Regions from separate parts of the Steroidobacter sp. genome, predicted to be linked through region 1. Evidence: riboswitches for the same ligand, from Rfam matches in the RefSeq annotation. Region 1 holds a riboswitch; the other holds the start of a gene.
What was found. A riboswitch is a leader RNA that binds a small molecule or an ion and turns the genes downstream of it on or off. The one in region 1 is predicted to bind glycine.
Positions count from the first base shown of each region.

Region 1 (4,200 bases):
GCGGAAGCCCTCCGCGCATAGGTCTTGGCGATGTAGTCCTCGACCAGCGACTGGAACTCTTCGGCGATGTGTTCGCCCTTCAACGTGGGGCCTTTTTCGCCATCGACATACACCGGCGCGACCGGCCGCTCGCCGGTGCCCGGCAGGCTGATGCCGATGTTGGCGTGCTTGCTCTCGCCGGGGCCGTTGACGACGCAGCCCATGACCGCGACCGTCATGTCCTCGACGCCGACGTACTGCTTGCGCCACTCCGGCATCTGATGGCGGATGTGAGATTGGATCTTCTGCGCCAGTTCCTGGAAATACGTGGACGTGGTGCGGCCGCAGCCGGGGCAGGCGACCACCATGGGCATGAACGAGCGCAGGCCCATGGTCTGCAGGATTTCCTGCGCGACGATGACTTCCTGGGTGCGATCGCCGTTGGGCTCGGGCGTGAGCGATACCCGGATGGTGTCGCCGATGCCTTCCTGGAGCAGCACGGCCATGCCGGCGGTGGAAGCGACGATGCCTTTGGAGCCCATGCCGGCCTCGGTCAAGCCGAGGTGCAGCGCGTAGTCGCAGCGTTTAGCCAAATTTCGATAAACAGAGATCAGGTCCTGCACGCCGCTGACCTTGCACGAAATCACGATCCGATTGGAGCCCAGGCCCAACTCCTCGGCGCGCTTGGCCGACTCGAGGGCCGAAACAACCAGCGCTTCGCGAGTCACCTCCCGCGCATCCATCGGTTCGGCCGACTTCGAGTTCTCATCCATGAGACGGGTCAGCAGATCCTGGTCCAGGCTGCCCCAGTTCACGCCGATGCGGACCGGCTTGTCGTTGCGAATGGCGACTTCGATCATTTCCGCGAACTGCGGATCGCGCTTGCTGCCGCGACCGACGTTACCGGGGTTAATACGGTATTTCGCCAAGGCCTCGGCGCAGGCAGGGTGCGCCTTGAGCAGCTTATGTCCGTTGAAGTGGAAGTCGCCGACGATGGGCACGTGAACGCCCATCTGCGCGAGCCGATCGCGGATATGGGGAACGGCCGCGGCGGCTTCGTCGGTGTTAACAGTAACGCGCACCAACTCGGAGCCTGCGCGCGCCAGAGCTTTGACTTGGGCAACGGTGGACTCGATGTCGGCAGTGTCGGTATTGGTCATCGATTGCACGACGACCGGGGCGGGCCCGCCGACAGTGACGGAGCCGATGCGGACGGGAATGGAGTGACGTCGGATGGGGCGCATAGAGGCGTGCATTGTAACCCGTTGCGCCCCTGTCCATGAGCAATGGCCATCGGGTTCGGCTACCATACGCGCACCCATCGCAAGGCACGGCCGGAGAGAGCGGGAACCACCCCGCCGCCGAAGGCGCAACCGCCCGGAAACGCTCAGGCAAATGAACGGCGTGCACTGTGGATCGGGCGGAGCCGCCTCCGCCCCACCACTCGGCGGGCTCTGGAGAGTAGCTGCCAAACCTCGAGCAGGTCGGCGGTTCACCGAAGGGGAGAGGCTCCAGCTGCAAGCTGGCGCCGGATCTCTCAGGTCGCAGGACAGAGGGGGCGTCGAACGCACGGGCGTTCCGCGCTTTGCTTTTGACCCGATCCACAACGGCTGACTCCGGAGCATTCGATGGGCCTCAAGACTCCTCTATACGACACCCATGTCGCCGCGGGCGCACGCCTGGTCGATTTCGGCGGCTGGGACATGCCGGTCAATTACGGCTCGCAGATCGAAGAGCATCACGCCGTGCGCCGCGACGCCGGAATGTTCGACGTTTCCCACATGCTCATCGCCGATGTCACGGGAGCGCGCGTTCGTGACTACCTGCGATATCTGCTCGCCAACGATGTCGCCAAGCTGAAAGAGCCGGGCAAGGCTCTGTACAGCTGCATGCTCAACGAGCGTGGCGGCGTGGTGGACGATCTCATTGTTTATTTCATCAACGAATCCTGGTTCCGCGTGGTCGTGAACGCAGGCACACGCGACAAAGACATCGCGTGGCTGAAGCGCTTTTCCGATCAGTTCCAGGTCGACGTGAAGCCGCGCACCGATCTGGCCATGATCGCCGTGCAAGGGCCGAACGCGCGCACCAAGGCCGCGACGCTGATCGGCAAATATGCGGACGAAGCTTTACAGCTGAAAACTTTTGTCGGCCGGGAGTTCGGGCCGTACTTCATCGCTCGCACGGGTTACACGGGCGAAGACGGCTGGGAAATCATGTTGCCGGTGGCTGATGCGCCGAAGTTCTGGAGCGACCTGAAGGCCGCTGGTGTCGCGCAGTGCGGACTCGGTGCGCGCGACACGTTGCGACTCGAAGCCGGCATGAATCTGTATGGCAACGACATGGACGAGAACCTGTCGCCGCTCGAATCCGGTCTCACCTGGACAGTCGCATTCGATCCGCCAGAACGCGATTTCGTGGGGCGCGCTGCGCTCGAAGCGCAACGCGCCCCGGGCGTGCCGCGCAAGCTGGTCGGTCTGATTCTCGACGATCGCGGAGTGCTGCGCGGTCATCAGCGAGTCGTCACTTCTGCTGGCGACGGCGAGATCACCAGCGGCACATTCTCGCCCACGATGGAAAAGTCCATCGCTTTCGCGCGCGTGCCCGCGGCGACCGGCGATCGCGTCGAGGTCGATATTCGCGGCAAATTGCTCGCGGCCCGCGTCGTGAAATATCCGTTCGTGCGCAACGGCAAGCCGCTGGTTTCCTGATCGCGACGTGCGCCCCTGATTTCGAGTATTCAAAGTTTTCTGATTTCATTTTCCGCATTGTTATCGAGGACACACCCATGTCGAACATTCCTGCCGATCTGAAATATCTGGATTCCCACGAGTGGGCACGTGTGGAAAGTGACGGAACGGTCACCATCGGCATCTCCGACCACGCGCAGGGCGCGCTCGGCGATCTGGTGTTCGTCGAAGTCCCGGAAGTGGGCAAGTCGCTGACCAAGGGCGGCGCCGCCGCGGTGGTCGAGTCGGTCAAGGCCGCCTCTGACGTGTACAGCCCGGTCTCGGGCGAAGTGGTCGCCGCCAACGACGCGCTGAGCGGCTCGCCCGAGCTGGTCAACAGCGATCCGTACGGCCAGGGCTGGTTGTTCAAGATCAAGCCCAGCAACACCGGCGAGCTGCAGCAGCTGCTCGACGCCAAGGCTTACGAGAAAGTCGTCGCCGACGCCCACTGAGTGCCGCCATGCCGTTCATTCCTCACACCGAAACAGAGATCAGCGAAATGCTGGCCGCCATCGGCGCGCCGAGCATCGATGCTCTCTTCGACGAAATCCCGGCGGCGCTGCGTATCAAATCGCTCGCGGGCATACCCGACGCACTGAGCGAGATGGAAGTAGGCCGCCTCATGCAGGCGCGCGCGCAACAGGACGGTCGCCCGCTGAACTTTCTGGGCGCTGGCGCCTACGAACATCACATTCCCGCAGCTGTCTGGGCCATCGTGACGCGCGGCGAGTTCTACAGCGCGTACACGCCGTATCAGGCGGAGGCGAGCCAGGGCACGCTGCAGCTGCTGTACGAATATCAGACCATGATGAGCAGCCTGACGGGCATGGAAGTCTCGAATGCGTCGCTCTACGACGGCGCGTCCGCGCTGGCGGAAGCCTGTTTGATGGCGGTGCGCGCGCATCGCAAGTCGAAGTCGGCTCGCATCGTCGTGCCGTCGTCGTTGAATCCGACTTATCTGTCCGTGTCCCGCGCGGTCGTCGAGGGTCAGAACCTCAGCTTCACGGTGTTGCCGTATGAGTCGGGCAAGGGCACGCTGCAGTTCTCGAAGCTCGAAGCCCTCAAGGGCGAGGACATCACCGCCGTCGTGATCCAGCAGCCGAATTTCTTCGGCCAGATGGAAGACGTCGATGCGATCACCGAGTGGGCGCATGCCAATAACGCGCTGGTGATCGCCGTGGTGAATCCGCTGTCGCTGGCGTTGTTCAAGCCGCCGGGCGAGTGGGGCACTAAAGGTGTCGACATCGTCGTCGGTGACGGTCAGCCGTTGGGCGTGCCGCTGTCCTCGGGCGGTCCGTACTTCGGTTTCATGACCACGCGCATGGAACACGTGCGCCAGATGCCGGGCCGGATCATCGGCCGCACGGTCGATCTCGACGGCAAGCAGGGCTTCACGCTGACATTGCAGGCCCGCGAGCAGCACATTCGTCGTAGCAAAGCGACGTCCAACATCTGCACCAACCAGGGTCTGCTGGTGACGGCGGCGACGATT
Region 1 is NZ_DASWTF010000027.1:120,470-124,669, forward strand. It holds gene ispG (flavodoxin-dependent (E)-4-hydroxy-3-methylbut-2-enyl-diphosphate synthase) at 1-1,235, opposite strand, end outside; glycine riboswitch at 1,304-1,391, shown strand; glycine riboswitch at 1,424-1,542, shown strand; gene gcvT (glycine cleavage system aminomethyltransferase GcvT) at 1,608-2,690, shown strand; gene gcvH (glycine cleavage system protein GcvH) at 2,768-3,160, shown strand; gene gcvPA (aminomethyl-transferring glycine dehydrogenase subunit GcvPA) at 3,169-4,200, shown strand, end outside.

Region 2 (4,200 bases), on a different contig from region 1:
GCCACATCCTGCGTCAACTCCTGCTCACGGTATGGATTGCTCGGAATGACGTAGTCGAGGGCTGCCTGGGTCACACCGCCAATGCCGATGCGGTTGATCGGCACACAACCGTTGCTTGGATCGGCGATCGATGAGCGGCACACGATCTCGCCCGTCGTCGGGTGAACGACAGCATCCTGCGCGAGCGCCATGCGCGCGTTGTTCCAAGTGTTGATGAGCCTCTCATCCAGCTTCGAGACGCCGCGTTGGAAGTAGGTATCCCAATGCCAGTCCCGACCGATCAGCGCAAAGTCGCCGTCCGCGCCGAGGAGATATCGATTCACCTCGCGCTCGTTGTTGCTGCCCGCCGCGGGAATGCCGGCGTTGGTCGAGCCCATGACAAATGAGGTGATATCCGGGTCGTTCGCGGCGTTGTACTGCGCGATCTGCTGTACCACCGACGCCGGCAGGTACGCATTGTCGGCGCGGATCGTGATGTTGCCGACGTTGGGCGTCTGTTGGTAATAGCTGAGGCCCTGGTACTCGTTGTGCGACACCTGCGCGAATACTTCCACGGCGGGCGTCAGCTCAAAACTCGCCCGACCGAAGATCGTGCGGCGTTCCTCGTCGGGCGCGAGCGAGTTGCTGCCCGCATGTCCCTGGCTCGTGTACTCCCAGTCGCCGCCGATCATCCATGGATTACTCGCGCTCGTGGTGCCATACGCCAGGCGGCCCACGGTGGCGCGCCCCGTCGTCTGATCGATCGTACCAAAGTAAGTGCCTCGCAAGGGACCGCTGACGATCAGCCCGCCCGGCGTGTGCTGACTGGGACCGATGCCCCCGCCCACCAGGCGAAACGGCTCTCCGTTGGTGGGCGTGTAATTCGGATTGTTGATCTGGAAAAAGCCGCTCTCGTTCCAGTCACGGTCGATGGTGTGGACGCCGTCTTGAGTGAAGTACTCGCTACTAAACAGCACGTGTCCCCGACCGCCGGCGAACGGCATGCCTGCAGCGAGCGTAAAGGTGTGATTCGGATTGTCGTCGTATGTCGTGACGCCGTATTCGTAGTCGGTCTTCACGCCCGTGAAGTCACGGTCCAGGATGAAGTTGACGACGCCGCCGACCGCGTCCGATCCGTAGGCCGCCGAGGCGCCGCCGGTGACGATCTCGACTCTCTCGATCAGCGCCTGCGGAAACGTGTTGATATCGACCGCGCCGGTCGAAGCCGAAGCCACCGAACGCTGGCCATCGAGGAGTACCAGCGTGCGATTCGTGCCCAGCGACCGTAAATTGAGCGCAGCGATGCCTGCCTGTCCATTGCTCAACGCACCGGACGAGTTGGATGCCGTCGAACTGCCCAACACGGAGGGCAGCGTATTCACGAAGTCGGCGACATTGGCCGTGCCAGACGTCTGAATCTCCTCAGCGCCGAGCACGCTCACAGGAGTGGGCGCATCGTAGCCGTCGCGCGCGATGCGACTGCCAGTCACGGTGACTGAATCGATCGGCCCCTCCGCGACCGACGTTTCCTGAGCTTCGACATTGAGTGCAATCAGCGAGGCGCACGCCAGTGTGGCGCCCAGACGATTGGAGATAGCCGCACGCAGCGACAGACGAGACGTGACATTCGACATGATGCAACTCCCTCAGCACGGACAATGCAGCGCGGCCCTTATATTTATAGGGTTGTTTCGCGCCGCTCCCGCTGTCCTGGTACCTGAGAGTTTCCGCACGACTTCACGCCGTGCTTGCCCCGACGGTGGAGACGCATGCTTGTTGCGTCTCGCTCTTCAGACGGCATCACGGATCTGCAGTACTTGGGCCTGAGAGTTCATGGGAGATTGCTCCTTCGGCGGAGCGTGGACGTCGCCGTCATCGCTCGCTCTCCTGCCGATCCGGTCTGTTGGAACGTTGTTTGTTCTGGCTCGAGGCTCCTTGGCGGACAGCGTATATCTGTATACAAGCATCTTGTGTGCCAGCGTGTTTGTATTCGGATGCACTGCCGTGAAGCGCGCCTCGGGGACGGCTTGCTCCACGCAGTTTGAGACGAGAAATTCAGATCGTTATCGGTGGAGGCGACCGCCCGCGCTCATGAGCGCTGCTCGCAAACGGGGCAGCGGCGCTGCTGCATGCAAGAGCGACACGCGCGGGAATGTGCTTCGCGATTGTGCAGAGCGATAGGACTTTCAGCTAAACTCGCGCGAGCCTAAACATCCTTCCCCTGGGGCACCTATCGGCTGTGATCAGGGGCACCCAGCAAAGTCCGTATAGACTTCCGTTGGCGCCGCCGCCCGTACCGCCGCGCGCTGATCCACCGTGAACTGCTCACAGACGCGATTCCAGGTCTGCGCCAGGACGCGATGATGTCCTTGCGTCAGTTGCCCACCGCCATTGAGGAACTCGGCTTCACGGCGCAGGAATCGCAACACCACTTCGACGCGATCCGGTAACGACAACGTGGACAGCGGCACGGCCAGCAGGCGAACCGGGCCCTGCTCCGTTCCCCAAACCGCGGCCAGATCGCCTCGCGACTCTTCCCAACTTCCGTATAAATATAGAAAACGCAGTTGCTCCGGCCCGAGCCCCACGGCCGAGCCGGCCAACAACACGTCCTGGTAGTTCAGAGGACGCCGTCCGCTGCTCATTCCACGGCCCGGATTGGCGGCCAGCTGCGCCCACCACCACGACATCGTCTGTCCCATCGCGTCCGGAACGGCGTTGCCCACTCCGGCCGCTTCGAAGAACGCGAAGCCCACCTCATAAGGATATGCAGGGCCGCCATCCGGCATTCCGTGATCCGCACGATCGAAGCCGATGCGACGTGACCAATCCCAAAGCTTGACGGCCGCGAATCGCAACACGTCGATGCGCCCATGATGATCGCCAGTGGTCACGAGAATTTCCGTGCCCACGCGCATCGCCGCCGCCATGAAGGTGCGCGCATTCTCGATCGATGGATCGTTTGCCAGCGCCTGCTCGGCCTTCGCCAAAACTCCGTCGGCCATCGTGAACCAGCTTGGATCGAACGTTCGCGGCAACCACCGCAGCCAGGTGGGCGCCTGCACCGATGTTGGAAGCACAAACGTGTCGACCGCGCCCGCAGACTCCCAAGGAGTGAAACTCCGAACGGCCTGCCCGCCCGCCTGCGCGAACGCGGCGTCGTCCGCGAGCACGGAATTGATGCCAGCTCCTGCGGCGCCCACGTTGTCCGCGCCGGGCTGGAACGGCGCTCGATACGGCCGACCGGCGCGCACCACGTCGAGTGAGCGGATATAACTCGCGATATCCTCCGCCTCCTCGCGCGTGAACCGATGAAACATTGCGCGATCGACGATGCTGTGGTTCGAGAACGCGTAATACTGCAGATCCGCGCCCGAATCGGCATGACATCGAGCACACGCCGGCCCCTCGTCGCGACTGATGTCACTGAAGAAGAAGCGACCGCGCTCGAGCGACTGCGCGTCATCTCGAATCGGCTTCCATAGCGCCGGCGCTTCGAGTGGCGCATCCACTCGCTGCGTTCTATCTCCGACTCGGAGCGCGACATTGAGCACGCGAAATCCCGAGATGGCAGAGCCGGCGTCGGTCACCTGCCGCGTGTAACGAAACACGAAGCGATTGTCGCCGACGACCAGCAGTGCGCGATCGATGGGCAAGGTCGCCGTTGTGACGCGTCCGTCTCGATGAGAGAACGGCCCGTTGGCATCACTGAGGTCGACGGGTGCGCCGCCGTTGATAACGAGCTGCGCGCTGTCCGCCTGCACGATGTTGTGCAACGTCAATGTCACAGCCGCGGGCTCGGCGCCGCTTAGCATCGCGCCGTCGATCTTGACCGGAAGCGTGACTTCCGTGCCCGCCGAGCCCAGCACCTCCAGCGGAAAAGTCACCGCCTGCGGCTCGACATTCGAGCGCGCAGGCGAATCACTTCCACCGCAAGAAGCTACCGCCAGGCTACAAAGCACTACCTGCAGGAGCCTGCGCATGCGGTCAGCGAGGCACCAGCCAGGCATCGAATGCGGGGTGATAGTTTCCGCCCGGCACCTGATTGTCGCGACGATACAGATCGAAGTTCTGCGGCAGCGTCGGATAGTCCGGATGCGAGAAGCCACGAACCTCCCACAGCGAGAACTTGTTCACGTGATCGCCGAAATCGAACGGCACGGTGCCGGCAGGAATGCGGGGGTTCTCGAGTCGCAGCCAGGCACGGATACAAGTGCCGTC
Region 2 is NZ_DASWTF010000036.1:509,165-513,364, forward strand. It holds gene VGD45_RS21870 (TonB-dependent receptor plug domain-containing protein) at 1-1,613, opposite strand, end outside; glycine riboswitch at 1,781-1,879, opposite strand; gene VGD45_RS21875 (hypothetical protein) at 2,223-3,866, opposite strand; gene VGD45_RS21880 (Ig-like domain-containing protein) at 3,967-4,200, opposite strand, start outside.
Region 2: it holds a riboswitch for glycine, as region 1 does, so the genes downstream of both, VGD45_RS21870 (TonB-dependent receptor plug domain-containing protein) here and gcvT (glycine cleavage system aminomethyltransferase GcvT) in region 1, are expected to answer to the same signal.